DNA from 4 places in the Bacillus infantis NRRL B-14911 genome. Region 1 is predicted to be linked to each of the others. Evidence: a T-box and tRNA genes for the amino acid it is inferred to sense, from the RefSeq annotation. Region 1 holds a T-box; the other regions hold tRNA genes.
What was found. A T-box is a leader RNA that pairs with one kind of tRNA and senses whether it is charged. The one in region 1 lies ahead of asnS (asparagine--tRNA ligase), so its partner is inferred to be a tRNA-Asn.

Region 1 (7,204 bases):
ATATGTATCAGCATAAAAGAACGAAAAAAGGTGCCTGAATCTATCCTAACAGATGGGAGAGAGATGCCTTTCTTCGCAAAAATGGAGGATAAAAATGCCTGCCAAAAAAAGAATCAGAGACTATGGAGTAAAAATAGGAACCCTTCAGACAGGTCCGCGCAATAGCATCACAGATGTGGAAGGCGTAACCGTGGGGCATACGACGCTGAGCGATGGTGCCAAACAAACCGGTGTCACAGCGATTGTGCCGCATCCGGGGAATCTTTTTAAAGAAAAGCTGATCGCCGCAACCCATGTGATCAACGGGTTTGGGAAGAGTATGGGAACAATTCAGATCAATGAGCTGGGTACGCTTGAATCCCCGATCATCCTGACCAACACGCTCGGCATCGGTACAGCGGCAGATGCTTTGATTCAGTATATGCTGGAGTCTAATCCCGAAATCGGCCGGACGACTGGAACGGTAAATCCGGTGGTGTGTGAATGCAATGATATGTTTTTGAATGATATCAGGGCTGGGTTTATAGAGCGGGAGCATGTTTTCCAGGCACTGCAGAATGCCTCGGCCGAGGTGGAAGAGGGAACGGCTGGAGCCGGGACCGGCATGCTTTGCTATTCGCTGAAGGGCGGGATCGGGACAGCTTCAAGGGTAATGGAGATGGACCATGGGACATATACATTGGGCGTTCTCGTGCTGACGAATTTCGGCGGTTTAAAGGATCTGCGGGTGAATGGGAAAGCGGTCGGGGTAGAGCTGAGTGAGGCTATCCAAGCTAAGGAGGAGCAGGATAAAGGTTCAGTTATCATCATTGTGGCTACAGATCTGCCTGTGTCAGAGAGGCAGCTAAATCGAATTATTAAAAGGACGGTTACAGGATTGTCCCGGACGGGGTCAATCATCGGGACGGGAAGCGGCGAGGTTGTCATCGGGTTTTCGACTGCTGCGAAAATCCCTCATGAAAAACCGGCAGATCGCCTGACCTTTTCTATAATACATGAAGAGGATATCGATCTGGCCTTCAGGGCGGCAGGCGATGCAACGGAAGAAGCTGTCCTGAATTCTTTGGCAGCGGCAACACGGGTGGTGGGCCGGAATGGGAATGTGCGGCCGGCTTTGAGTGATTTGCTGCGGGAGAATGGTATCCGGCTGGTGTAAAAAAAGCCATGCCCCCAATATTGCGGGGCAAGGCTCCTATTCATGATCAATCAATTCTCCGTACTTTTTCATATTATCTTCAGTCAAAACCCCAGCTTTATAAAAATGATTTGCATAAACGAACAGCATCATTTCATTTTCTTCGGTAAACTCCAGCTTCTCCATGATAAGATTGATCGTCTCCGCATGCTCTTCAGGACTGGTGTACATCGTATTCCAGGCGCGGACCTGCTGTTCAGGGATCCCGCTGAAAATGGCAGCTTCCAGCTCTTCCGGCGGGACCGGCTCCTTTAAGTGTGCGTAGGGGTCTTCATCAATGTCAGTGTAGATGAAGCCGATCGGATTATATTCCTCCAAAGGGTAGGTGTATTGCCCGCTTGAGGTTGTAACCACTGCGTTTATTTGGTTTACTTCCAGCTTTCCATCTGCTAGAAGAACGGATTCCTCCAAGCTGCTAATCTCGCTTATAAAGTCAGGCGCAGCCAGCCAATAGCGCTGACCCTGCGGCAGCTGTGCGATATATTCCCCAAGCAGCATATCTTCTAATTTTCCTTCATCTTTTAATCTTGTATAAAGCACCGGCCTATAAAAATACTGCACAGTCAAATCCTTCATATAAATGGTCCACTGGGCATCCGGGCATTCAAACAGAACACGGAAGGCAAAGCCCGCAGCCGTTTTCTGCAGCTCATAGTATATCAGCCATTGGCCGGTCTGCAGCTGCTCAGCGGCTTCTTCTTCAGTGATATCATGGAAAGTAATGTGAATATAAGGCTTGGTGGAAAAACCGCTCTCTGTATTGATATAAAGATGAAGATTGCCATTCTCCCGCTCAATCCGCTCTATGATGGCATCATGGAGGCTATCTGTGAAAACTTCCTGGACAGCAGGTGATAAATGGGCAGCAGCCTGTGTTGTCTGCTCGTATGCGGCATCCAAAACCTGTTCAAACTCCCTGTCACTATTACGCATCCATTGAATATATTCCTCCCGGACCGATTTTGGCAGGGAAGGCTGATTGAGCGTTCCATTTTCAAGATAAGGAACAAAGCGGCTCGGGAGCACAGTCAGCAGCTCAGCTTTTATATCCTCCAGTTCCTCTTTCAGGCGGGCAGGGAGATCTTCTCCTTCTTCCTTGGCTTCTCTCAAGGTGCTTTCCCAGTCAGAGTCTGTCTCAGGAATGGAGAGGAGGTTATGCTTTAAGAATGCTTCTTTTGCTTGAGTTGTTAGATTCCACATTGGGGCACCTCAAATCATTGGTAAAGTAGTATATTGTACATCTCCATTAAATCTAGTAAACAACCCCAAATTGCCGCGATGCGCAGCCATGGCATGTATCATTGTCAAACCGATGCTCCTTGGCAACCTTTTCACCGCAAAACTGACACTTTCGATATTGCCTTTTTCTGGTGTTAATAGTCTTAAGCAGCAGTTCAAGCATCACGTCCTGCTGCTCTTCTCTGTTCAAGGATTGAACTTCCTTCCAGGATAAAGAATGTTTTGTATAAATGCCAGGCACCGGAGCCGGAATAGGTCCATTCCATTGTACAGCTTCATATCCAAAGTCCAGACCAGCATCGGTAAAACGGATATAAACCTCTGGTTCATCGGCAAATCCATCAAGCTTAAAATAAGCGGCATGATTACCAGTAAAGCTGTTAATTGAGTATTGATCATTAAGGGATTCAATCCAGGTGAAGGCCTTCATTTTTAAAGATTTCAATGTGAGCATCCTTTTGGCTTTTTCTATTATTATAGCATTCTGGAAATTTATGTGCCCCTGCTCATTCATGCCATTACCGCGAGTAAGGGAGCCAAGGGGACAGACCCCTGGCCCAAAACGGAGCCAAGGACAGAGCCAAGGGGACAGACCCCCTGGCCCAAAACGGAGCCAAGGGACCTGACCCCCTGGCCCACCAACCAACCCAAGAAACCCGCTCCTCAAGCTGTTTATCCCCTCAAACTTTCGGCAATAATGCTTAATGAAGAGATTAATCTGCCCTGCAGCCAATATCCCAGTTGAAACTATCCCGCTCTTCGATTAATATATATGGTGTTGAACTAAACAAACGAAATCGATGATGAGGAAGAGTAGCTGGTGCTGTAATCTAAAGCGAGTCAGGGGTGGTGTGAGCCTGATGAGGATGCATGAGCGAAGAACACCTCTGAGTTCTAACCGAAAAGGCTCACTGAGTAGGCTTAGACGTGTCCGGGACGTTATCTGCCGGAATTGATAAGCTGGCCGCATTTTGCGGCAATGTGGGTGGTACCGCGGAAGCAAAGCCTTTCGTCCCTTTTAGGGGGACGTAGGCTTTTTTTTATGAACATTATTTTTTTAGGAGGATCAATCATGATTAAAGCAACTGTTAAAGAGCTGTACAGAGATCCTGAAGCCCATTTGAATGAGAAGGTGCGTATAACCGGCTGGGTCCGTACGTCCCGCGATTCAAAGACTTTCGGCTTCCTTGAAGTCAATGACGGCACTTTTCTTAAAAATGTCCAGGTCGTTTACGGTGACGAGCTGCCGAATTTTAAAGACATCACAAAAGCGGCCATCAGCTCTACTGTTTCTATAGAAGGTTCCATCGTTCTGACGCCTGACATGAAGCAGCCATTTGAAATGAAAGCTGAACAGATTACGATTGAGGGTAAATCAAATTCAGACTATCCGCTGCAAAAGAAGAAGCACTCTTTTGAATACCTGAGGACGATTGCCCATCTGCGTCCGCGCACGAATACGTATTCAGCTGTTTTCCGGATCAGGTCTCTGGCTTCTTATGCCATCCATAACTTCTTCCAGGAAAAAGGCTTTATTTACGCTCAAACTCCAGTCATCACAGGCAGTGATACGGAGGGTGCCGGCGAGATGTTCCGTGTGACAACGATGGACATGAATAATGTTCCTAAAACGGATGAAGGCGACGTGGATTTCAGCAAGGACTTCTTCAATGGAGAAGCCAATCTGACCGTCAGCGGGCAGCTATCAGCAGAAGCATTCGCTCTTGCTTTCCAGAAGGTGTATACATTCGGGCCGACTTTCCGTGCAGAAAACTCTAACACAACCCGCCATGCGGCTGAGTTCTGGATGGTTGAACCGGAAGTGGCATTCGCTGAGCTGCCGGATATCCTTGACCTGGCAGAAGCGATGATTAAGCATGTCATTCAGTATGTGCTGAACGAAGCTCCTGAGGAAATTACATTCTTCAACAGCTTTATCGATAAAACTCTTATCGAAAGGCTGAACACAGCGCTGAATACTGACTATGCACGCGTGACTTACACGGATGCAATCGAGCAGCTTAAAGAGTCAGGCGAGAAGTTCGAATATCAGCCTGAATGGGGTGCAGACCTGCAGACAGAGCATGAGCGCTACCTGAGTGAAGTCATTTATAAGCGTCCTGTCTTTGTCACAGACTATCCAAAAGATATCAAGGCTTTCTATATGAGAGCGAATGATGATGGCAAAACCGTTGCCGCTGCAGACCTGCTTGTTCCTGAAATCGGCGAGCTGATCGGCGGAAGCCAGCGTGAGGAGAGGGAAGAGCTCCTTAAAGAAAGAATCACTGAGATGGGCATGGACCTGAAGGACTACTGGTGGTATCTTGAGCTCCGCAAGTATGGAGAAACCAAGCACTCCGGCTACGGAATCGGCTTTGAGCGCCTGATCATGTACCTCACAGGCATGAAGAACATCCGTGATGTTATCCCATTCCCGCGTACTCCGGGGAATGCTGAATTTTAATTTACCTCTAAATCATTTTAAAAAGCCTGTCTGCTATTCCTTTAGCGGACAGGCTTTTTCATTTGGGATTCCAGTAAGCCGGCAGCAGAAATCCAGAACCATTTTAGAGAACCGAAATACAATGGAAGCATTGAGAGCCTAAATGCGGGAAGGGGAAGTGACAGCATGGGGGTTATTTTAGCCGTTTTCTGTGCCATAGCTTATTCTTTCAACTATATATTCATCCAGCTTGGGATGAGAAAATCCCCGCAGGATAATGGCAGTTTCCTGTCTCTGTTCATTTGTGTACTGACCGTGACGGGGATATACGGATCGATGTTTCTTTTTGGGGAAAAAGAGATGGCGCCTGTTAGCTGGATTGGTGTCTTTTTTTATATGCTGGCAGGATTTTGTACGGTATTTTTAGGCAGGACTCTTCTGTTTGCCGGTATTCGAAAAATAGGCTCCTCCAGGGCGGCCGCACTGAAAAATGCTGCCCCGGTATTCACCATTATCATGGCCGTTCTTTTACTAGGAGAAACCATTTCTCTTCTTGCCGGGACTGGAATCCTCGTCATCCTGACCTCCCTCTTTCTGCAGGAACGATTTGACTTCCGCTCAGCAGAAGACCATGCGGAACGAGAGGATAAATCGGGGTTCATGCTGGCGATTGCTGCGGCCATCTGCTTTGGCATTGGCCAGGGGCTGAGAAAATTAGGAATTCTGTATGATTCTGATGCAGTCTTAGGATCATTGATTGGCTCCGTATTCGCCCTGCTCGTGTTTATTTTGATGGAAATTGGCAGAAAGCAGCTGAAGCTGACATTGGCATGGAACTTTAAAAATATCAATCTCTATTTTGTGGCAGCCGGCATTGTGACAGGGTTTGCCCAAGTCTCTTTTTTCGTGTCCCTTCTTTATACTCATGTATCGTATGTCAGTACCATAGCGGCTATTGAGCCGATCATTACGATTTTCCTGGCCAGGATGCTGTTGGCCTCTGAAGAAAGATTCCACTGGAGGCTGATTGCAACAGCCTGTGCTGTCTTTTTGGGGACGGTGATTATTATTATTGGGCAGTGAAAGCCAGAACGGATGCCAGTGCAGGTTGGGGCATTCTCCAGCTTGATCAGGAAAGGCTGACAAAAAGGGAGAATGGGATAATAACAGAGTGGAAGGATCAAGAAATCCCATACATACTTGAAGCAAGAGCTTTTATTCATGCGATTAAGACAGGGTACGCCTCCGGGATTAAAACGGACTATTTGGATGCCTGCCGAACCCAGGGAATTGCAGCGGCAGCTGTGGAGTCAGCCCGTACCGGCGGCCTAGTAAAAATTATGGACGACTTTTAGCTTTGGAAAAAACGCAGTTATGAACAGGCTTTCCTTGATCAGTGGGAAGCGCAATGATGGGGGGAGCTCATAGGGGCTTTCCCTTTTTTTATCTTTGGCTGCCATGTAGGAAGCTTGTCAAATTCTTATATACCTAGAAAGATTTTTACAAGAACCTTACACGAATTTAACAGAGAAGTAGTACATTTGGATTATCGACTTTATGTTTAGGAAGGTATTTTTGATGACAACTATGCTGTTTGAATCTAAAGAAGATCAAAACTTCCATATGTTCAATTTCTGCCATGCGTTTCAGCCTATATTCAGTTTGGCAGAGCATTGTATTGCAGGTTATGAAGGACTGATCAGAAGCTTTGAGATCCAAAATCCCGAAGTGCTGTTTGCAATGGCCAAACAGAACGGAAAGCTGTATGAGCTGGATGTTTTTTCGATTGCCCGGAGCATCAGCACATTTGAATATCAAGCTGCAGCTGCTGCATCTTTCCGTTTATCTGTGAATATTTTCCCATCTACAATGCTGGAACCGGCTTTTTTATGGAAAATCGATGATATAATGAAGAAAGCATTGCTGAAGCCGGAACAGATTACGTTTGAGTTGAATGAAGCTGAATCGGTTGTTTCTTTAAACAGGCTGAAGGATATTGTCCAATATTTGAAGTCTCTTGGCTTCAGGATCGCACTTGACGATCTTGGAAAAGGACAGTCTTCCTTGCGGATTGCTCTGGAGCTTGAGCCGGATATCGTCAAGCTTGACCGTTATTTTTGTGAAAACCTGGCTGAGTCTGTGAAAAAGCAAAAGTTCCTTGATTGGATTGCTGCCTATTTTATCAGCGAAGGCGTGGCCGTTACGCTTGAAGGGATTGAAACTGCGGAGCAATTAATGATTGCCAGGCAGGCAGGCATTCAATTGGGACAAGGATATTACCTTGGAAGGCCCAGCACTCATCTATAACTTTGTACTGAAATGAAGGT
Region 2 (7,204 bases), 630 kb from region 1:
CTCGCCTCAGCTGTATCCAGATCAATACTGTTAAGCGTCACACCCGAAGGCAGTGAACCTTTCCGGACGACATCGATCGGCACGGTCTTAGCGAGGCTTTTCACAGACACGGTAACCTCTACCGTCTCTGGATCGACAGCTACATTCAGCTTATTCATATCCCTGTCGAGCACCCTGATGCTTGCAGCTCCTGTGACAGATTCCTCTATCGGACCTTTGACATCGAGAGCTGCCTTCACATAGCTGATGCGGTCGACTACGTCCTTGGCACCCGTTATTTTAACAGTTTCAGGCTTAACAGATGGTGCTCCGGATGTGAATCCGTCTCCAAGCAGGGACTGGTTGAATTCAGGCTCTACCTTGAACTCCTTCGTTACTTTCTCCTGGATAGAGACTGTAGCATATAACGGATCGACTGTTACATCGAGGCGATCCGAAATGTCCCTTACAAGGATCCGGACCTGCTTTTCGCCAACTTCAGCATCAGATAAATTTACATATACTTCAAAGTCCCGCTGCGTCTTGGCGATCTGGACATGGCTTTTCGGCCCTGACACCCTCACATCTACAGTATCCGGAACTCCGGTGACGACAAGATTATCGGTATCATAATAGGATTTGACCGGGACATCTTCAATAAGCTCAGTGTCCTGATCCCCGGGAACATTAACCTCGCCCGATTTGTCGGATCCATCATAGACAGCATCAAAAAGGAGCAAAGCCAGAACAAGGGCCACAGCTTTCATGAACCACCTGTTGTCCACCAGCTTATCAATCAGCTTATCCATTTTTCTTCCCCCTCCAATTCCAGCGGGCTGAAGAAGACTGTTTCGCCTTCTGGCTGACAATCAATTCATTGGATAGGAGCTCCTTGAATGCCTCAGAGCTCAGGCTTCTATGAAGCTCACCGTTTTTAGTCAGTGAGACGCTTCCCGTTTCTTCAGATACAACGATGGTAAGGCTGTCTGTGACCTCACTGATTCCCAGGGCGGCCCTGTGCCTTGTGCCAAGTTCCTTAGAAATGAACGGACTCTCAGACAGCGGCAGATAGCAGGCTGCAGCTTCCACACAGTTCCTCTGGATAATGACCGCCCCGTCATGAAGAGGTGTATTCGGGATGAAAATATTGATCAGGAGCTCTGATGATATTTTTGAATTCAGCTGAATGCCTGTTTCTATATAATCGCCCATCCCTGTTTCTCGCTCAATCGAAATCAGGGCGCCAATCCGGCGTTTAGCCATATAATCAACGGCCTTTGTAATGGAATCCACCATCTTTTCCTGTTCATTTTCTTCCTGGGAGCTGCTTCTCGAAAAGAATCTTCCCCTCCCCAGCTGCTCAAGCGCCCTCCGGAGCTCAGGCTGGAAGATGATGATAATGGCCAGGACCCCCCATAGCAGAACCTGTTCCATCATCCAGCCAAGTGTCTGCAGCTGGAATTTATCGCTGATCACCTTGACGATCAGAATGACAAAAATCCCTTTCAAGAGCTGTACGGCCTTGGTGCCCCTCACAATCATGATCAGTTTGTAGATGACGTACCAAACAAGGAGAATGTCAACAATATTAGCCAGGTATTTCAAAATTGAGAAATCTGCAAACGACATTATCCCTTCCTCCAAATATATTTTTCCAAAAAGCATAAGCTTTGTTTTCAATGTATGTAACTCACATATTATATCATAAATACTCTGAAAACCAATGATATGGACATGGGATATATTGCAAAGCTCTTGGCGTGCCTTCTCATTCATCTAAAAGAAAATCCCTGCCAAATGAATATCGGCTCAGCCGGATATTTCTAGTTTGACAGGGATTTGCTCTCTCTATTCAATCAGCCTGCTGCAGGCTCTTTTTCTTTCTCATCGAACACATTCACAAGATCTTTGCCAAGGCTCTTGATATGATACCAGAGCCACTCAAACACTTCATTCACTTCCTTGATATCACCAGTCACCTGGCCTGCAGAAGCCATATACTGCTCTCCATTGATGACGGTCACATCGCCATCGACCTGGCCTTCGATTTTTATCTTGCCATTGCGGACAATCACATCACCCTTGATTACTTCACCTTCCGGTACGATGACCGTGTCATTCTGGACGATCAGGTTCGGCTGTTTGGAGACCGAAAAATTATGGTCCTTATTCCAGGTGGAGACGACACTTCCCATCATAAGGATGAGGAACAGGGAAGCAGCAGTAAGCAGGGGATGATGCCTGAACCAACGCTGGAAGCCCACCTGCTTCTTTTCTTTTGGAAGCTTCGCCATCACACCAGCTGTGAAGCCTGACGGAGCTTGTATATGTGAAGTGCTTTGCACTAGTGCAATAGCTCTCTTTAATTCATGAAAATAAGAGCGGCATTCGTCGCAGCTGCTCAAATGCTCCCTTAATTGCTGTTCATGCTCGGCTGAGATCTCTTCATCTAGATACTCGTGCATATACTCGACAATCTCTGCTGGACATTTCAAAGTTCTCACCCTCTTAAAATGATAAGCTGAATTCATTTTTGCAAAAGAAGATGGCATAGCCATTCATCTCTACACATGACGCAGCTGCTTTCTTAAAGCTTCCCTGCCCCTGTGTATGCGGGTCTTAACCGTCCCGAGCGGCAGGTCCATAATCTCGCTTATTTCGTTGAGAGAAAGCTCCTCGATATATTTCAGCACAATTACTGACCTGTATTTTTCAGGAAGCTTGGAAATTTCGTTTTGAATGGTTTCCTGAAGCTCCAGGCTCTCTACATCTTCCTCGGGCAGTCTGGTATCCGCTGCAATCTGCGAATACATCGTCAATCCGTCCGTCCCGGCAACCTCCGCATCCAGAAAATAGTCGGGCTTTTTCTTCCTGATCCGGTCAATGCATAAATTGGTTGCGATTCTGTACAGCCAGGTGGAAAACTTCAGGTCGATATTAAAGCTTTGAATATTAACATATGCGCGCAGGAAAGCCTCCTGTGCAATATCCTCCGCCTCATGGCGGTTGCCGAGCATACGGAAACAAAGCTGGAACACCTTGTCTTTATAAATTTCCACAATTTCCCCAAAAGCATTCTGGTCGCCTTTTAATACCTGTTTGATCCTTTTCTTTACGATTGCTTCCATTTCTATTTACCTCCGCTCTAATGCGGCTATACGATATTACGGATCGATAGCGGAAAAGGTTTCGTTTTTTATATAAAATTTCTCAATAACTATTATTTTAACAAAAATTTACTTCTTCATGTTTAAAAAGTTTTAAATGGGGTATAAAGGGACTAATTAAGCTGAGGAAAAGGCAGGTTTTTTTGAATGGGCATTCAAGAACTGTTGCAGGATATTGAAAAGTGCCGCAAGGAAATGGTCCAACTGGCTTCCCGTACCTCTTTGTCCAGCCATCATGTAATTGAAGCCAGTACAAGGCTGGATTCATTGCTGAACAAATACAATCATCTGGTCAAAAAACGGTAACTTGAAAAATCAAGTTACCGTTTTTTGTTTCTTTCTTTAAAGGAGCTTTTCGCCGAAAAGCGATCCCATCAGCGCAACGGCTACAGATGCCGTCTTATTCTTGTCATCGAGGATCGGATTGACCTCCACGAACTCAGCGGAAGTGATCAGCTCCGCTTCTGCAAGCATTTCCATCGCCAGGTGGCTTTCACGGTAGCTGATGCCTCCTATGACTGGAGTCCCCACGCCTGGTGCATCGTTGGGATCCAGCCCGTCCAGATCCAATGATAAATGAACCCCATCAGTCCGGTCCCTCAGATACTCAATTGCTTCTTCCATCACTCTTGCCATCCCGAGCCTGTCAATCTCATGCATTGTATATACTTTGATGCCCTTCTCCTTCACAAGCTCTTTCTCACCCTCATCCAGGGCCCTTGCTCCGATGATGACGATGTTCTCAGGCTTTACCTTCGGTGAGTAGCCCCCAATCCCGGTCAGAAGCGGATGGCCGATGCCCAGCGAAGCTGCCAGCGGCATGCCATGGATATTCCCGGAAGGCGATGTTTCTGCTGTATTCAGATCTCCATGGGCATCATACCAGATGACGCCGAGGTTTTTATAGTGCCGCGACACACCTGCAAGCGTCCCGATGGCAATGCTGTGGTCCCCGCCTAACACAAGAGGGAATGAACCGCCCTTGATTACTTCATCAACCTTTTCTGCCAGCTGGCCGGTCTTATCTGCAATAAGCTCAAGATTCCTCAGATTGGTATCTGGATCTATCTCCACCTCCGGGCGTCCAATCGCTATATCACCCAGATCATGAATGTGCTCAAATAAAGATTTCAGACGTTCATTTACACCGGCATAGCGGATAGCACTTGGCCCCATATCAACACCTCGCCTCATTTGCCCAAGATCCATCGGCATCCCGATAATCGATAGTTTCTTCATCTCTCTATGTTCCTCCTTCACCCCTGTTCTGCTTTCATTTTAACCGCTTTCAAAGCAATGACTCAACTCGACAAAATCATGCATATATATGCGTACTTTTCTGAAAAATCAAAAGGATAAAAAGATAGAGGTAAATTCCTGGGGAATCGGCAGCATGAATTATAACGAAAATGGCATGATCACCCGCGGATAACACAAGCTGCTACAGATTTAGATTCGATGTTCATGTACAGCTGTTAGAAGTTATAACATTTTTAAACATAAAAAAACCTTAAACCCGGCAGAGTTTAAGGTAAGATGTATGTAGTAATGGTGGAGCCTAGCGGGATCGAACCGCTGACCTCCTGCGTGCAAAGCAGGCGCTCTCCCAGCTGAGCTAAGGCCCCGTATATTGGAGCGGAAGACGGGATTCGAACCCGCGACCCCCACCTTGGCAAGGTGATGTTCTACCACTGAACTACTTCCGCATTCATTAAGACAAACCTTAGGGTATAAAACCTAAGGCCTGCCCTGCTATGATGAGCCATGAAGGACTCGAACCTTCGACCCTCTGATTAAAAGTCAGATGCTCTACCGACTGAGCTAATGGCTCAAAAAATGGCTGGGCTAGCTGGATTCGAACCAACGCATGACGGAGTCAAAGTCCGTTGCCTTACCGCTTGGCTATAGCCCATTGATCAATGACCTGCCGGTCAAAATAAAAAGGACATTTATAAGATTGTCCAAATCTGCAGTTTTTATTCAAAATGGTGGAGGGGGACGGATTCGAACCGCCGAACCCGGAGGGAGCGGATTTACAGTCCGCCGCGTTTAGCCACTTCGCTACCCCTCCACATTCCATTACAGATAAGTAAAGGAAATGGTGCCGGCTAGAGGACTTGAACCCCCAACCTACTGATTACAAGTCAGTTGCTCTACCAATTGAGCTAAACCGGCAAATATGGTGGAGGATGACGGGATCGAACCGCCGACCCTCTGCTTGTAAGGCAGATGCTCTCCCAGCTGAGCTAATCCTCCAAATGGTGACCCCTACGGGATTCGAACCCGTGTTACCGCCGTGAAAGGGCGGTGTCTTAACCGCTTGACCAAGGGGCCTTGCTATTAATTTAAGAAATTATGATCTCTATAAGCTTCCAACCGGGCTCGAACCGGTGACCTCTTCCTTACCATGGAAGCACTCTACCTACTGAGCTATGGAAGCATTAGCCCAATACCTTAAGCGGTATTAAGGATGGCTCCGCAGGCAGGACTCGAACCTGCGACCGTTCGGTTAACAGCCGAATGCTCTACCACTGAGCTACTGCGGAATGTTTTTGTTTCGCCCGGCAGCGTCCTACTCTCACAGGGGGAGAGCCCCCAACTACCATCGGCGCTGAGAAGCTTAACTTCCGTGTTCGGTATGGGAACGGGTGTGACCTTCTCGCTATCGCCACCAGACTATTTTTCAAGACAAGTATTATTATATCATCTTGTTTTTGTTTTGCAAGGGATTTTTTTAAAAATTTCATTCCCTCAAAACTAGATAATGCAGAAGAAGAATTACAAAGCAATCAAATGTGGTTAAGTCCTCGATCTATTAGTATCTGTCAGCTCCACGTGTCACCACGCTTCCACCTCAGACCTATCAACCTGATCATCTTTCAGGGATCTTACTAGCTTGACGCTATGGGAAATCTCATCTCGAGGGGGGCTTCATGCTTAGATGCTTTCAGCACTTATCCCTTCCGCACATAGCTACCCAGCGATGCCTTTGGCAAGACAACTGGTACACCAGCGGTGCGTCCATCCCGGTCCTCTCGTACTAAGGACAGCTCCTCTCAAATTTCCTGCGCCCACGACGGATAGGGACCGAACTGTCTCACGACGTTCTGAACCCAGCTCGCGTACCGCTTTAATGGGCGAACAGCCCAACCCTTGGGACCGACTACAGCCCCAGGATGCGATGAGCCGACATCGAGGTGCCAAACCTCCCCGTCGATGTGGACTCTTGGGGGAGATAAGCCTGTTATCCCCGGGGTAGCTTTTATCCGTTGAGCGATGGCCCTTCCATGCGGAACCACCGGATCACTAAGCCCGACTTTCGTCCCTGCTCGACTTGTAGGTCTCGCAGTCAAGCTCCCTTGTGCCTTTACACTCTGCGAATGATTTCCAACCATTCTGAGGGAACCTTTGGGCGCCTCCGTTACTTTTTAGGAGGCGACCGCCCCAGTCAAACTGCCCGCCTGACACTGTCTCCCGCCCCGATCAGGGGCGCGGGTTAGAATTTCAATACAGCCAGGGTAGTATCCCACCAATGCCTCCACCGAAGCTGGCGCTCCGGCTTCAAAGGCTCCTACCTATCCTGTACAAGCTGTACCAAAATTCAATATCAGGCTGCAGTAAAGCTCCACGGGGTCTTTCCGTCCTGTCGCGGGTAACCTGCATCTTCACAGGTACTATAATTTCACCGAGTCTCTCGTTGAGACAGTGCCCAGATCGTTACGCCTTTCGTGCGGGTCGGAACTTACCCGACAAGGAATTTCGCTACCTTAGGACCGTTATAGTTACGGCCGCCGTTTACTGGGGCTTCGATTCAGAGCTTCGCTTGCGCTAACCCCTCCTCTTAACCTTCCAGCACCGGGCAGGCGTCAGCCCCTATACTTCGCCTTGCGGCTTCGCAGAGACCTGTGTTTTTGCTAAACAGTCGCCTGGGCCTATTCACTGCGGCTTTTCCGGGCTATTCACCCTAAAAAGCACCCCTTCTCCCGAAGTTACGGGGTCATTTTGCCGAGTTCCTTAACGAGAGTTCTCTCGCTCACCTTAGGATTCTCTCCTCGCCT
Region 3 (7,204 bases), 1.9 Mb from region 1:
TCATCAAAATATCCGTAAAGCTGGTCACGTAAAAAATAATACTCGTTATCGACAAAATAAAAAATGACACCGTCATGGACAAGCTCTTCGATTCCGCAGTACTGGTTTCGCCAGCCCACGGAAACGCTGAACTCCCTGACCTTTTTCATTTTCTTCTTATAAGTTTCCGGTATGCTCCCATACTTTGGCAGAATGATTCTTACGTCCGTTCCCAGCTTTTTCAATTCTTTCGGCAAGGAGCCTGCCACATCGGCAAGCCCCCCTGATTTAACGAATGGCACACATTCAGATACAGCGAATAAGACTTTCATGAATTCATCAGCGCCCCTTGTATAGTTCCTTTCCGGATTACGATTGGCTGCACAGGAGAACCTTCCATGACAGTCCCTGATTCAATTCTGACATCTTTGTCGATGATGACTGAATCCAATATACAGTTTTCTCCGATCTGGCATTTTTGCATAATGATGCAATTTTTCACAACTGATCCTTTTCCAATCCTGACAGCCCTGGAGATGATGCTGTTTTCAACCGTTCCCTCTATAAGGCATCCGTTTGCCACCATGCTGTTCTTCACCCCTGCGCCTTTCAGGTACCTCGCAGGCGGCTCATCCTTTACCTTCGTATAAACTGGCTGATCTTTACGGAACAGCTTGTTGAAGGTTTCGGGCTCAAGCATGCTCATGCTTGCCAGATAGTAGCTTTCAATCGAGTCGATCCTCGCAACATGCCCTGTATATTCGTACGCACAGACCTTATAAACATGGTTCAGGTCGGCTGCTATATCGCTCATACAGGAATAGCCTGTTTCATTTCTGTTTTCGATGAATTCGATCAGCTGGGAAGTTTTCACAAGATACATTTCAAGGGATTTTCCGTTATGCCTGAGTTCCGTAATGTCACATCCGGATTGGATATGCCTCTCAAGGGCCGGCCGAAAGTCCATATTAAGAACAGTGTAGCAATTTGCTATTAAAGAATATTCCTGATTGCTGCGGTAGAAATAATCAAGGTTGGCTGCAAAATGATTGAAGGAACCTACCCCCTGCCTAGGCCCATCAAGGAGCGGAGATGGAAAGAAAAAGAGGCCGTCTCTCTTTCTGTTCAAATCCCAGTTCTTTCCTGATCCAAGATGGTCCATCAGTGACCTGTATTGAAATTTCGGGAAAATGGCCACACTGGCAATCCCTGAATTCACCATGCTGGAGAGAACAAAATCTATCAACCGGTAGCGGCCTGCAAAGGGCACTGCCGCAAGAGAGCGGTGGACTATCAGTTCTTCCAATCCTTCATGGTAGGTTGTTGCATCTATAACGCCCAGCAATCTCTTATTCAACTATATCCCCTCCTGATTTATATTCCTATGAATGGATTTCCTTAATCATTTCCTCTGTCACAAGGATTATTTCACCCTCATTTTCATCATCTCTGATAACCGTTCCGTCCGGTATGTGCATATCAGAAGGAACAATTGCTCTTTCAATAAAGACATTTTTTCCGATGACAGCATTCGGCATAATGACCGACTCTTTTATAATTGAACCCGCTTTGACCTCTACTCCCTGAAAGAGGACCGTTTTATAAATTTCCCCCTCAATAACACAGCCTTCATTGATCATGGATTCATCCACTTCCGCCATCGGTGCGATATATTGCGGCGGATGGTTGGGGTTAACAGAATAGATCCTCCAGGAATAGTCATTCAGATCCAGCTGGCAATCGTCATCCAGCAAGTCCATATTGGCTTCCCAAAGACTTTGCACAGTCCCCACATCCTTCCAGTAACCGCTGAAAGGATAGGCATAGAGACTTTTGCGGTCATTCAGAAGCCTTGGAATAATATCCTTTCCGAAGTCATGTGAAGAGTCCTTATCCAGATCGTCCAGTTCCAGATACTCCTTAAGTACGTCCCATTTAAATATATAAATTCCCATCGAAGCCATATTATTTCTCGGATTCTCCGGCTTCTCATCAAACTCTGCAATGCTCAGATCATCGTTCGTATTCATGATTCCGAAGCGGCTGGCTTCCTCCCAGGGAACTTCTTTGACGGAAATGGTAGCATCAGCGTTCTTTTCAATGTGATAATCAAGCATCAGGTCATAATTCATTTTGTAGATATGATCACCTGACAGGATGAGCACATACTCAGGTTCATGCTGTTTAAGATAGTTTATATTTTGGAATATTGCGCTCGCCGTGCCTGTATACCACTTGACCTCTGAAGATTCGGCATATGGCGGCAAAACGGTTACCCCTCCGTTCATTCTGTCCAAATCCCAGGCGCTTCCTATGCCGATATAAGAATTAAGTACAAGAGGCTGATATTGGGTCAGGACCCCGACTGTATCAATCCCTGAATTTGTGCAATTGCTCAAGGTGAAATCAATGATCCTGTATTTGCCTCCAAATGGTACAGCTGGCTTTGCAAGATTCTCAGTCAGAGAGTTAAGCCTTGATCCTTTTCCCCCTGCCAGCAGCATGGCCACACATTTTGTCTTTGCCATTCCCTTTCCTCTCCTTTCTATGTTTAACAGGACGCAGAATAGTAATACCAAACGGCGGGATAGCCATTTGAATTGAATAAGGCCGGCCGTGGTATTCCAGTTCTTCTGTTTTGACTACTTTTTTGTTGATCCAGCCGGATCCCCCATATTCTTCCTTATCGCTGTTGAATATTTCCCTGTAGCTTCCGGCATGCGGGACTCCGATCCTGAAATTCCGATACGGGTCGGCTGTAAAGTTGCATACTGCAATGAGGTGTTCACCCTCGGCAGCACTGAAGCGGACGAAAGAGAAAATCGATTGTTCCCGGTTATCTGCATCAATCCACTCAAAGCCTTCCTGGACATGGTCCAGTTCAAATAGGGGCCTGGACCTCCTGTAAAGCCGTATCAAATCCTTTGTATACCTGTTTGCTTTCTGGTGCATTTCATAATCCAGCAGATTCCAGTCAAGCTCTTCTGAATCTTTCCATTCTGAAAATTGGGCGATTTCAAAGCCCATAAACAGCAGTTTCTTACCTGGATGTGCCATCATATAGCCCAGGAGCAGCCGGAACTGGGCAAACTTTCTCCAATAATCTCCAGGCATTTTATTGAGGAGAGACTTCTTTCCATGTACAACTTCATCATGGGAGAGAGGCAATATAAAGTTTTCCTTGAAAGCGTATAAGAGTGAAAATGTAATATTGCCATGCTTTCCAGACCTCGCCTCTGGACTGGTTTCCATATATGCCAGTACGTCATTCATCCAGCCCATATTCCATTTGTAATGAAAGCCCAGGCCGCCATAATGGGCAGGAGAGGTCACCTGAGGGAGATTGGATGAATCTTCAGCTGCTAAAAAAATGGAGGGATCATATTGCCTGATAGTGCTGTTGAGCTTGCGGAGGAATTCAATTCCATACGGATTCTGATGCTGTTCATGGGAATTGGGCCAATAAATAATATTAGAAACTGCATCCATTCTGAACCCGTCTATATGATAGGTTTCCAGCCAGAATAATGCATTGGAGATTAAAAAGCTCTGCACTTCATTTCGGCCCAGGTCAAAGTTTGAAGTGCCCCATACATAATTCTCCCTATCCTTCTCGTTCTTATATTCAAAGAGATGGGTTCCGTCGAATTTATAGAGTCCATGGGCATCTTTGCAAAAGTGGCCGGGAACCCAGTCCAGGATGACACCGATGTTATGCTGGTGGCATTGATCGACAAAATACATGAAATCCTGCGGCTTCCCATACCGGCTGGTCGGAGAAAAATACCCTGTCCCCTGATAGCCCCAGGAGGCATCGAGCGGATGCTCGACAAGAGGGAGCAATTCTACATGTGTGAAACCATGTTCAAGGACATAAGGCACAATTTCATCCGCCAGCTCCCTGTAATTCAGCAGACTGTTGCCATTATTCCGTTTCCACGTTCCGGCATGCATTTCATAGATGACTGCCGGTTCTGCAAAGGTATTTTTCTTCATCCTTCCTTTCAGCCATGACTGGTCATTCCATTTATAGCCTTCAAGCGGCCATACAACTGAAGCTGTGCCTGGCCTTTTCTCTGAATAGAAGGCATATGGATCAGCTTTGTGCAGCCTGGTGCCTTCTTGTGTCAATATTTCATACTTATAGAGGCAGCCTGCCAAATCCTTCTCAATTACTATGTGCCATACCCCTTCATTATTCATTCTATGTAATTTGAAATCATCCCCATTCCAGCTGTTAAAGTCCCCTACAACCCTGACTTCCTTGGCGTTAGGAGCCCATACAGCGAACCTGGTTAGGGTCTTGCCATCTTCAAATATTACGTGGGCACCAAAAAGACGGTGGCTGTCAAAAAGGGTGCCTTCATGAAATAAATGCATCTGATAGTCGGTGGGTAACATCGTTTTCACAGCCATCCTTCTTTCCAACAGATTTTAGTTCATTGACATTCTTTTTTATATTCGTGTTCAATGTAAAAATACCTTGTAAAAATAAATTAAATTTTTCGATATTTTCTCTTATAATTCGATTATTTTTGTAAAATAGAAATGGTTCTAGCGGGAATTGCCTATAATAAGCATATGTTTTTATGAAGGGTGGAATGAAGATGGCAAATCAGGAAGAAGAATTTCTCCTGCGGGAGAGAGAGGCTGCTGAAGAAAAACTGCCGCTGTTCGGTCCTGCAGATGGAAAAATCCTGGCGACAGGAGATATGTTCCGGGGGCCTTATACAGGAGTTGTTTCGGATATAGATCTAAATAATCCGGGAAACCGGCTGCAAAACAATGAAGAGCTTCCAGATTAAGCATCAAGCAAATGCTTAAAAGAAAATAATGCATACAAAAAAGCTGCCAGCATGATGCTGACAGCTTTTTTGTATGACCCCTACGGGATTCGAACCCGTGTTACCGCCGTGAAAGGGCGGTGTCTTAACCGCTTGACCAAGGGGCCTTATGGCGGAGAAGGAGGGATTTGAACCCTCGCGCCGGTTGCCCGACCTACACCCTTAGCAGGGGCGCCTCTTCAGCCACTTGAGTACTTCCCCATAGATTGGCTCCGCAGGCAGGACTCGAACCTGCGACCGTTCGGTTAACAGCCGAATGCTCTACCACTGAGCTACTGCGGAATGGTGGGCCTAAATGGACTCGAACCATCGACCTCACGCTTATCAGGCGTGCGCTCTAACCAGCTGAGCTATAGGCCCACTTTGGAGCGGGTGATGGGAATCGAACCCACGACATCAGCTTGGAAGGCTGAGGTTTTACCATTAAACTACACCCGCAATTTTATGGGGCGACTGATGGGAATCGAACCCACGAATGTCGGAACCACAATCCGATGCGTTAACCACTTCGCCACAATCGCCACTGTTCAATGCTATTAGATAAAATAATAAATGGTGGCTCAGGACGGAATCGAACCGCCGACACAAGGATTTTCAGTCCTTTGCTCTACCGACTGAGCTACTGAGCCACAATAAAATTCACTTCCTAAACCTTGTATGGTTTAAGTCCTTTGTTCATCAATTCTCACGGACTTCCTTACAGATTGCCGCAGAAGCTTTTCAGATAAGGTATCAAACTGCTCTACCGACTGAGCTGCTGAGCTATACTGGATATGGATTGTACAAGTGAAAATGGCGGTCCCGACGGGAATCGAACCCGCGATCTCCTGCGTGACAGGCAGGCATGTTAACCGCTACACCACGGGACCAGTATTGCGGGGGCAGGATTTGAACCTGCGACCTTCGGGTTATGAGCCCGACGAGCTACCGGACTGCTCCACCCCGCGACGATAAAAATCATTCAAAAATATAATGGAGGAGGTAGAGGGATTCGAACCCCCGCGCGGTGTTACCCGCCTGTCGGTTTTCAAGACCGATCCCTTCAGCCAGACTTGGGTATACCTCCATATTTCAAGTAAATGGTGGACCTTGTAGGACTCGAACCTACGACCGGACGGTTATGAGCCGTCTGCTCTAACCAGCTGAGCTAAAGGTCCTTAATTTGGTAGCGGCGGAGGGGATCGAACCCCCGACCTCACGGGTATGAACCGTACGCTCTAGCCAGCTGAGCTACACCGCCAAATCAAGTATTTTTTATAAGGTTATATGGTGGAGCCTAGCGGGATCGAACCGCTGACCTCCTGCGTGCAAAGCAGGCGCTCTCCCAGCTGAGCTAAGGCCCCATATTAATTTTAAAATGGTCGGGAAGACAGGATTCGAACCTGCGACCCCTTGGTCCCAAACCAAGTGCTCTACCAAGCTGAGCTACTCCCCGTCATGTAAATGATAAGCGTCGAATCTCTTCAGTGCTTCCTTATTCACATCATCCTGCAATAGCAGTCAGGTGTTCACTCGTTGGCTTATATTCTGGCTTTCATTACATAAATAGTATGGCGCGCCCGAAAGGAGTCGAACCCATAACCTTCTGATCCGTAGTCAGACGCTCTATCCAATTGAGCTACGGGCGCATAGTTAAAATAAAATTAATGGTGCCGAGGACCGGAATCGAACCGGTACGGTAGTCACCTACCGCAGGATTTTAAGTCCTGTGCGTCTGCCAGTTCCGCCACCCCGGCAATCTCTGGAGCGGAAGACGGGATTCGAACCCGCGACCCCCACCTTGGCAAGGTGATGTTCTACCACTGAACTACTTCCGCATATAAAATTGGTGCGGGTGAAGGGAGTCGAACCCCCACGCCTTGCGGCGCCAGATCCTAAGTCTGGTGCGTCTGCCAATTCCGCCACACCCGCATAATTCATTACTAGAGATTGAATGGTGAGCCATGAAGGACTCGAACCTTCGACCCTCTGATTAAAAGTCAGATGCTCTACCGACTGAGCTAATGGCTCATTTGAAACTGGTGCCGGCTAGAGGACTTGAACCCCCAACCTACTGATTACAAGTCAGTTGCTCTACCAATTGAGCTAAACCGGCAATTATGGTGGAGGATGACGGGATCGAACCGCCGACCCTCTGCTTGTAAGGCAGATGCTCTCCCAGCTGAGCTAATCCTCCATATTAAAGCCCGGCAGCGTCCTACTCTCACAGGAGGAGAACCTCCAACTACCATCGGCGCTGAGAAGCTTAACTTCCGTGTTCGGTATGGGAACGGGTGTGACCTTCTCGCTATCGCCACCAGACTATTTTTTCAAGACAAGTATTATTATATCATCTTGTTTTTGTTTTGCAAGGGATTTTTTAAAATTTTTATTCCCTCAAA
Region 4 (7,204 bases), 240 kb from region 1:
CCAGGAGGCTTGCCTCCTGGGGTTGTAGGACACTCTACACGGAGTTACAAAGGAACGGAGTAAATGAACAGGCATGGAAAGGCCGGCCATAGAGGGTAACAGCCCCGTAGTTGAAACTTCGTTCCCTCCAGAGTGGATCCTGAGTACGGCGGGACACGTGAAATCCCGTCGGAAGCAGGGAGGACCATCTCCCAAGGCTAAATACTCCCTAGTGACCGATAGTGAACCAGTACCGTGAGGGAAAGGTGAAAAGCACCCCGGAAGGGGAGTGAAACAGATCCTGAAACCGTGTGCCTACAAGTAGTCAAAGCCCTATGACCTTCAGGTCAGGGTAATGGCGTGCCTTTTGTAGAATGAACCGGCGAGTTACGATTACATGCGAGGTTAAGTTGAACAGACGGAGCCGCAGCGAAAGCGAGTCTGAATAGGGCGAATGAGTATGTGGTCGTAGACCCGAAACCAGGTGATCTACCCATGTCCAGGGTGAAGTCCAGGTAACACTGGATGGAGGCCCGAACCCACGCACGTTGAAAAGTGCGGGGATGAGGTGTGGGTAGCGGAGAAATTCCAATCGAACTTGGAGATAGCTGGTTCTCTCCGAAATAGCTTTAGGGCTAGCCTCATGTTGTAAGAGTCTTGGAGGTAGAGCACTGTTTGGACTAGGGGCCCCCATCGGGTTACCGAATTCAGACAAACTCCGAATGCCAAAGACTTATCCATGGGAGTCAGACTGCGAGTGATAAGATCCGTAGTCAAAAGGGAAACAGCCCAGACCACCAGCTAAGGTCCCAAAGTATACGTTAAGTGGAAAAGGATGTGGAGTTGCTTAGACAACCAGGATGTTGGCTTAGAAGCAGCCACCATTTAAAGAGTGCGTAATAGCTCACTGGTCGAGTGACTCCGCGCCGAAAATGTACCGGGGCTAAACGTATCACCGAAGCTGTGGGTGGACACCATCAGGTGTCCGCGGTAGGAGAGCGTTCTAAGTGCATCGAAGTCAGACCGCAAGGACTGGTGGAGCGCTTAGAAGTGAGAATGCCGGTATGAGTAGCGAAAGATGGGTGAGAATCCCATCCACCGAATGCCTAAGGTTTCCTGAGGAAGGCTCGTCCGCTCAGGGTTAGTCGGGACCTAAGCCGAGGCCGAAAGGCGTAGGCGATGGACAACAGGTTGATATTCCTGTACCACCTCTTTACCGTTTGAGCAATGGGGGGACGCAGGAGGATAGGGTAAGCGCGCTGTTGGATATGCGCGTCCAAGCAGTTAGGCTGCAAACGAGGCAAATCCCGTTTGCATCAGGCTGAGCTGTGACGGCGAGGGAAATTTAGTACCGAAGTTCCTGATTCCACACTGCCAAGAAAAGCCTCTAGCGAGGGAAAAGGTGCCCGTACCGCAAACCGACACAGGTAGGCGAGGAGAGAATCCTAAGGTGAGCGAGAGAACTCTCGTTAAGGAACTCGGCAAAATGACCCCGTAACTTCGGGAGAAGGGGTGCTTTTTAGGGTGAATAGCCCGGAAAAGCCGCAGTGAATAGGCCCAGGCGACTGTTTAGCAAAAACACAGGTCTCTGCGAAGCCGCAAGGCGAAGTATAGGGGCTGACGCCTGCCCGGTGCTGGAAGGTTAAGAGGAGGGGTTAGCGCAAGCGAAGCTCTGAATCGAAGCCCCAGTAAACGGCGGCCGTAACTATAACGGTCCTAAGGTAGCGAAATTCCTTGTCGGGTAAGTTCCGACCCGCACGAAAGGCGTAACGATCTGGGCACTGTCTCAACGAGAGACTCGGTGAAATTATAGTACCTGTGAAGATGCAGGTTACCCGCGACAGGACGGAAAGACCCCGTGGAGCTTTACTGCAGCCTGATATTGAATTTTGGTACAGCTTGTACAGGATAGGTAGGAGCCTTTGAAGCCGGAGCGCCAGCTTCGGTGGAGGCATTGGTGGGATACTACCCTGGCTGTATTGAAATTCTAACCCGCGCCCCTGATCGGGGCGGGAGACAGTGTCAGGCGGGCAGTTTGACTGGGGCGGTCGCCTCCTAAAAAGTAACGGAGGCGCCCAAAGGTTCCCTCAGAATGGTTGGAAATCATTCGCAGAGTGTAAAGGCACAAGGGAGCTTGACTGCGAGACCTACAAGTCGAGCAGGGACGAAAGTCGGGCTTAGTGATCCGGTGGTTCCGCATGGAAGGGCCATCGCTCAACGGATAAAAGCTACCCCGGGGATAACAGGCTTATCTCCCCCAAGAGTCCACATCGACGGGGAGGTTTGGCACCTCGATGTCGGCTCATCGCATCCTGGGGCTGTAGTCGGTCCCAAGGGTTGGGCTGTTCGCCCATTAAAGCGGTACGCGAGCTGGGTTCAGAACGTCGTGAGACAGTTCGGTCCCTATCCGTCGTGGGCGCAGGAAATTTGAGAGGAGCTGTCCTTAGTACGAGAGGACCGGGATGGACGCACCGCTGGTGTACCAGTTGTCTTGCCAAAGGCATCGCTGGGTAGCTATGTGCGGAAGGGATAAGTGCTGAAAGCATCTAAGCATGAAGCCCCCCTCGAGATGAGATTTCCCATAGCGTCAAGCTAGTAAGATCCCTGAAAGATGATCAGGTTGATAGGTCTGAGGTGGAAGCGTGGTGACACGTGGAGCTGACAGATACTAATAGATCGAGGACTTAACCACATTTGATTGCTTTGTAATTCTTCTTCTGCATTATCTAGTTTTGAGGGAATAAAATTTAAAAATTCTCTTGCAAAATAATAAAAAGACGGTATAATAATACTTGTCTTGAAAAAATAGTCTGGTGGCGATAGCGAGAAGGTCACACCCGTTCCCATACCGAACACGGAAGTTAAGCTTCTCAGCGCCGATGGTAGTTGGAGGTTCTCCTCCTGTGAGAGTAGGACGCTGCCGGGCGAAAGTATTCTAATATACTATCATTCCGCAGTAGCTCAGTGGTAGAGCATTCGGCTGTTAACCGAACGGTCGTAGGTTCGAATCCTACCTGCGGAGCCAATTATGGAGAGCTGTCCGAGTGGCCGAAGGAGCACGATTGGAAATCGTGTAGGCGGTTTATAGCTGTCTCAAGGGTTCAAATCCCTTGCTCTCCGCCATTTAAATTATATAATGGCCCCTTGGTCAAGCGGTTAAGACACCGCCCTTTCACGGCGGTAACACGGGTTCGAATCCCGTAGGGGTCACCATTTCGGAGGATTAGCTCAGCTGGGAGAGCATCTGCCTTACAAGCAGAGGGTCGGCGGTTCGATCCCGTCATCCTCCACCATTATAACTTTTTATTGTCGCGGGGTGGAGCAGTCCGGTAGCTCGTCGGGCTCATAACCCGAAGGTCGCAGGTTCAAATCCTGCCCCCGCAATCTGGTCCTGTGGTGTAGCGACGAGCGACACTGCAATGAATATGCTGCGAGTTGCCTCAACGGATTTGCTTCCTTGAGTCATCTGGAAGAGGAAGAGTCAGTCCTGCAGGCTTCTCGGGCATAATCAAGACCCAAATTTATAAAATGGTCCCGTGGTGTAGCGGTTAACATGCCTGCCTGTCACGCAGGAGATCGCGGGTTCGATTCCCGTCGGGACCGCCATTTAAATTTAATTAGGCTCAGTAGCTCAGTCGGTAGAGCAGATTGCTACCTTCATTGAACAGCTCCTGCGGCAATCTGTGAGGAAGTTCGTAAGAACTGACGAACAAAGGACTTAAAGTATAAAAGGTTTTGGATGAAAATTTTATTATGGCTCAGTAGCTCAGTCGGTAGAGCAAAGGACTGAAAATCCTTGTGTCGGCGGTTCGATTCCGTCCTGAGCCACCATTGTTTGTAAGCCGGTTTAGCTCAATTGGTAGAGCAACTGACTTGTAATCAGTAGGTTGGGGGTTCAAGTCCTCTAGCCGGCACCACCTTAACGTGGAGGGGTAGCGAAGTGGCTAAACGCGGCGGACTGTAAATCCGCTCCCTCAGGGTTCGGCGGTTCGAATCCGTCCCCCTCCACCATTCATACAGGGGTATAGTTTAAAGGTAGAACAGAGGTCTCCAAAACCTCCAGTGTGGGTTCGATTCCTACTACCCCTGCCAATTTTATTATGGCGATTGTGGCGAAGTGGTTAACGCATCGGATTGTGGTTCCGACATTCGTGGGTTCGATTCCCATCAGTCGCCCCATTTTTTAATCACAATATTGCATTCTATGCATATCATATTATTGGGCTATAGCCAAGCGGTAAGGCAACGGACTTTGACTCCGTCATGCGTTGGTTCGAATCCAGCTAGCCCAGCCATTTGCGGAAGTAGTTCAGTGGTAGAACATCACCTTGCCAAGGTGGGGGTCGCGGGTTCGAATCCCGTCTTCCGCTCCAAACGTTCTGGCGGCATAGCCAAGAGGTAAGGCAGAGGTCTGCAAAACCTTTATCACCGGTTCGATTCCGGTTGCCGCCTCCATTCCAATTACAGGAAATGGAGAATGAACGATAAATTAAATGATATGCCGGTGTGGCGGAATTGGCAGACGCGCACGACTCAAAATCGTGTTCCTTCTGGAGTGCCGGTTCGACCCCGGCCACCGGTATCATTTTCTTTTTATACAGGGTTTCCTGTTTTTATTTTTGAAAAGGCATCGACAAATTTCAGCAATTTTCGATGCGGGTGTAGTTTAATGGTAAAACCTCAGCCTTCCAAGCTGATGTCGTGGGTTCGATTCCCATCACCCGCTCCATACATAATTTCATCAACGCAGTGTTTCGTTTTCAGAAAACGAAGCATTGCGTTTTTTCTTTGTCTTGATCCCGATAAGGCATGACCCGTGGGTTACGGTAAGATGTCAGCCAGTCTTTCTTCTCTATGAAGAAGTCAAAATTTTCCCCCTCTTTTGGTCAATTATGTTGCCCCTTTTTATTTGATAGCCTCCTATAATAAAAGAAAGCGATTACAAAAGGCGGTGAGAGTAAAATTGGATGCAAAAACAGAGTTGGCTCCCATAAAGGCGGACGCTGTAACAAAGAGAACAAGCAAAAGAAAAGCACGTCTTCGAAGTATATTAATTTATGCGGCTTTTACCGGACCGGCCATTTTATTCTTTGTCCTTATTCAGGTGATACCATTCCTTATGGGTTTATATTATTCCTTTACCTCATGGAATGGTGTAAGCTCAGCTGTCGAATGGGTCGGGCTGCAAAACTATATCAAAATTTTCAAGGATGATCCGAACTTTTTCCAATCTTTCTTGTTTACAACCAAGTTCATGCTGGCCTCAGTAGTTATCAGCAATTTAATTGGATTTGGACTTGCCCTGCTACTTAACGCGGCCTTGAAGACACGGAATATTCTCAGAACCGTCTTCTTTATACCGAATGTAATTGGAGGACTGCTGCTTGGGTTCATCTGGCAGTTTATCTTTGTCAAAGCGTTTGCTTCCATCGGAAATTTGACTGGCCTGGCGTTTTTCAAGCTTGCCTGGCTGGGGGATGAGACTACAGCATTTTGGGGAATTGTCATTGTGTTTGCATGGCAGGTGAGCGGCTATATGATGGTGATTTATATCGCAGCCCTGCAGGGAGTGGACCATTCCCTTCTTGAGGCGGCAAGGATTGACGGGGCTTCAAACTGGACGCTTCTTACCCGCATCATTATACCGCTGATCATTCCGGCTTTCACTATTTGTTTCTTTTTGACTATATCAATGGCCTTTAAGATCTTTGATTTAAATCTTTCTCTTACAAATGGGGGACCGTTTAATTCAACACAGTCTGTAGCCATCAACATTTATCAGGAGGCTTTCCAAAATAACCGCTATGGTCTCGGGACGGCCAAATCGATTCTTTTCTTTCTGATTGTCGCCGTGTTTACATCGGTTCAGGTAATTATGACGAAAAGGAAGGAGGTTGAAGCCTGATGAATCGCAAGTATACAGGAAGGACGTTTCTGCTGGAGATAATCGGCATCATTCTTGGGCTGATTTTTCTGATCCCCTTCTATTTTGTGGCGGTTAATTCAGTCAAAAGCTTTGCTGAAATCTTATTGGATGCAGCTGCTTTTCCAAAGGAAGTGTTATTTGCTAATTATTCGAAGGTTTGGGAAATCATTAATTTTCCAAGGGCATTCTGGAATTCACTGATCATTACTGTGCTCAGCAATATTGGCCTGGTAATCATCAGTTCAATGGCTGCATGGAAAATGGTGAGGACTCCCGGGCGCTTCAGCAAGATTCTGTTTATCCTTTTTGTCTCAGCAATGGTCATTCCCTTTCAGACGGTTATGATCCCGCTTATGAAGCTCGGAGGCGCCCTGAATATGACGAACAGCATTCCCGGACTGATTATGATGTATTTCGGGTTTGGCGTTCCTCTTTCCCTGTTCCTTTACCATGGATTTGTCAAAACGGTTCCAAGGGAGATAGAAGAGTCGGCGCTGATTGATGGGTGCAGCCAGTTCGGGGTTTTTTGGAGGATCGTTTTCCCGCTTTTAAAGCCGATTACAGTGACGGTTGTCATCCTTAATACCTTATGGATCTGGAACGATTTCCTTCTTCCGCTCCTGGTGCTGCAGGATGCCGAGCTGAGAACAATCCCGCTCGCCACCAGCTCCTTCTTTGCCCAATATACAAAACAGTGGGATATGGGCCTGGCAGCGCTTGTACTTGGCATTACGCCGGTCATCATCTTCTTCCTGTTCCTGCAGAAGCATATTATTAAAGGCATAGCATCAGGCTCCATCAAATAGATATCAAATTTTAGCGGCGGCTAGAATGTACCGCTAAAATGATATATAAATAGAATTCAAGGAGGTCAATGACAATGAAACGCTTATTGCTTATTTGCCTGTCCCTGCTTTTCACATTCGGGATTTTGGCCGGCTGTTCGTCAGGAAGCACTTCTGGAACTGATGATAAAGAGGGGACAAAGGATACCGGGGAAGAGACGGTTACTCTCAACCTGTTCCAATTTAAAGTTGAAATTGCCGACCAGCTTCAGGAGATGATCACTGAGTTCGAAGCCGAGCATCCCAATATCAAAGTAAAGCTGGAAACTGTTGGCGGCGGTGCCGATTACGGTGCTGCGCTGAAAGCGAAATTTGCTTCTGGCGAACAGCCGGATATTTTCAACAATGGCGGCTTTAAAGAACTGGAACTGTGGAAGGAGCATCTGGCCGACCTATCCAATGAGCCATGGGTTGAGCATCTTCTCCCGATCGGCAAAGTGCCGATGACAGATAC

Region 2: it has a tRNA-Asn gene. The T-box ahead of asnS (asparagine--tRNA ligase) is inferred to sense a tRNA for this amino acid. The anticodon was not compared.
Region 3: it has a tRNA-Asn gene. The T-box ahead of asnS (asparagine--tRNA ligase) is inferred to sense a tRNA for this amino acid. The anticodon was not compared.
Region 4: it has a tRNA-Asn gene. The T-box ahead of asnS (asparagine--tRNA ligase) is inferred to sense a tRNA for this amino acid. The anticodon was not compared.

What each region holds. Positions count from the first base shown of each region.
Region 1 is NC_022524.1:799,534-806,737, forward strand. Features, by position in the region: gene N288_RS04220 (sensor domain-containing diguanylate cyclase) at 1-38, shown strand, start outside; gene N288_RS04225 (DmpA family aminopeptidase) at 95-1,156, shown strand; gene N288_RS04230 (DUF4085 domain-containing protein) at 1,193-2,395, opposite strand; gene N288_RS24235 (hypothetical protein) at 2,448-2,879, opposite strand; T-box leader at 3,226-3,454, shown strand; gene asnS (asparagine--tRNA ligase) at 3,507-4,898, shown strand; gene N288_RS04245 (DMT family transporter) at 5,064-5,960, shown strand; gene N288_RS04250 (hypothetical protein) at 5,957-6,232, shown strand; gene N288_RS04255 (EAL domain-containing protein) at 6,456-7,184, shown strand.
Region 2 is NC_022524.1:170,140-177,343, reverse strand. Features, by position in the region: gene N288_RS01030 (CdaR family protein) at 1-788, opposite strand, end outside; gene cdaA (diadenylate cyclase CdaA) at 781-1,608, opposite strand; gene N288_RS01020 (anti-sigma factor family protein) at 1,836-2,474, opposite strand; gene sigW (RNA polymerase sigma factor SigW) at 2,544-3,107, opposite strand; gene N288_RS24465 (aspartyl-phosphate phosphatase Spo0E family protein) at 3,294-3,452, shown strand; gene rocF (arginase) at 3,489-4,385, opposite strand; tRNA gene N288_RS01005 (tRNA-Ala) at 4,696-4,771, opposite strand; tRNA gene N288_RS01000 (tRNA-Gly) at 4,778-4,852, opposite strand; tRNA gene N288_RS00995 (tRNA-Lys) at 4,905-4,977, opposite strand; tRNA gene N288_RS00990 (tRNA-Gln) at 4,984-5,058, opposite strand; tRNA gene N288_RS00985 (tRNA-Tyr) at 5,133-5,217, opposite strand; tRNA gene N288_RS00980 (tRNA-Thr) at 5,246-5,321, opposite strand; tRNA gene N288_RS00975 (tRNA-Val) at 5,327-5,402, opposite strand; tRNA gene N288_RS00970 (tRNA-Glu) at 5,406-5,480, opposite strand; tRNA gene N288_RS00965 (tRNA-Thr) at 5,514-5,586, opposite strand; tRNA gene N288_RS00960 (tRNA-Asn) at 5,618-5,692, opposite strand; rRNA gene rrf (5S ribosomal RNA) at 5,706-5,822, opposite strand; rRNA gene N288_RS00950 (23S ribosomal RNA) at 5,942-7,204, opposite strand, start outside.
Region 3 is NC_022524.1:3,773,868-3,781,071, forward strand. Features, by position in the region: gene glgA (glycogen synthase GlgA) at 1-311, opposite strand, end outside; gene N288_RS18990 (GlgC family sugar phosphate nucleotidyltransferase) at 308-1,336, opposite strand; gene N288_RS18995 (glucose-1-phosphate adenylyltransferase) at 1,362-2,507, opposite strand; gene glgB (1,4-alpha-glucan branching protein GlgB) at 2,449-4,395, opposite strand; gene N288_RS19005 (hypothetical protein) at 4,587-4,784, shown strand; tRNA gene N288_RS19010 (tRNA-Glu) at 4,859-4,930, opposite strand; tRNA gene N288_RS19015 (tRNA-Ser) at 4,934-5,024, opposite strand; tRNA gene N288_RS19020 (tRNA-Asn) at 5,031-5,105, opposite strand; tRNA gene N288_RS19025 (tRNA-Ile) at 5,107-5,183, opposite strand; tRNA gene N288_RS19030 (tRNA-Gly) at 5,188-5,261, opposite strand; tRNA gene N288_RS19035 (tRNA-His) at 5,269-5,344, opposite strand; tRNA gene N288_RS19040 (tRNA-Phe) at 5,377-5,452, opposite strand; tRNA gene N288_RS19045 (tRNA-Asp) at 5,617-5,692, opposite strand; tRNA gene N288_RS19050 (tRNA-Met) at 5,697-5,770, opposite strand; tRNA gene N288_RS19055 (tRNA-Ser) at 5,797-5,889, opposite strand; tRNA gene N288_RS19060 (tRNA-Ile) at 5,904-5,980, opposite strand; tRNA gene N288_RS19065 (tRNA-Met) at 5,987-6,063, opposite strand; tRNA gene N288_RS19070 (tRNA-Ala) at 6,091-6,166, opposite strand; tRNA gene N288_RS19075 (tRNA-Pro) at 6,182-6,258, opposite strand; tRNA gene N288_RS19080 (tRNA-Arg) at 6,375-6,451, opposite strand; tRNA gene N288_RS19085 (tRNA-Leu) at 6,471-6,559, opposite strand; tRNA gene N288_RS19090 (tRNA-Gly) at 6,566-6,640, opposite strand; tRNA gene N288_RS19095 (tRNA-Leu) at 6,650-6,734, opposite strand; tRNA gene N288_RS19100 (tRNA-Lys) at 6,758-6,833, opposite strand; tRNA gene N288_RS19105 (tRNA-Thr) at 6,843-6,918, opposite strand; tRNA gene N288_RS19110 (tRNA-Val) at 6,924-6,999, opposite strand; rRNA gene rrf (5S ribosomal RNA) at 7,008-7,124, opposite strand.
Region 4 is NC_022524.1:1,036,165-1,043,368, forward strand. Features, by position in the region: rRNA gene N288_RS05445 (23S ribosomal RNA) at 1-2,671, shown strand, start outside; rRNA gene rrf (5S ribosomal RNA) at 2,789-2,905, shown strand; tRNA gene N288_RS05455 (tRNA-Asn) at 2,930-3,004, shown strand; tRNA gene N288_RS05460 (tRNA-Ser) at 3,010-3,102, shown strand; tRNA gene N288_RS05465 (tRNA-Glu) at 3,118-3,192, shown strand; tRNA gene N288_RS05470 (tRNA-Val) at 3,197-3,272, shown strand; tRNA gene N288_RS05475 (tRNA-Met) at 3,290-3,363, shown strand; tRNA gene N288_RS05480 (tRNA-Asp) at 3,510-3,585, shown strand; tRNA gene N288_RS05485 (tRNA-Phe) at 3,735-3,810, shown strand; tRNA gene N288_RS05490 (tRNA-Thr) at 3,821-3,896, shown strand; tRNA gene N288_RS05495 (tRNA-Tyr) at 3,906-3,990, shown strand; tRNA gene N288_RS05500 (tRNA-Trp) at 3,998-4,071, shown strand; tRNA gene N288_RS05505 (tRNA-His) at 4,083-4,158, shown strand; tRNA gene N288_RS05510 (tRNA-Gln) at 4,200-4,274, shown strand; tRNA gene N288_RS05515 (tRNA-Gly) at 4,278-4,352, shown strand; tRNA gene N288_RS05520 (tRNA-Cys) at 4,361-4,434, shown strand; tRNA gene N288_RS05525 (tRNA-Leu) at 4,480-4,561, shown strand; tRNA gene N288_RS05530 (tRNA-Gly) at 4,635-4,708, shown strand; gene N288_RS05535 (carbohydrate ABC transporter permease) at 4,943-5,884, shown strand; gene N288_RS05540 (carbohydrate ABC transporter permease) at 5,884-6,711, shown strand; gene N288_RS05545 (ABC transporter substrate-binding protein) at 6,786-7,204, shown strand, end outside.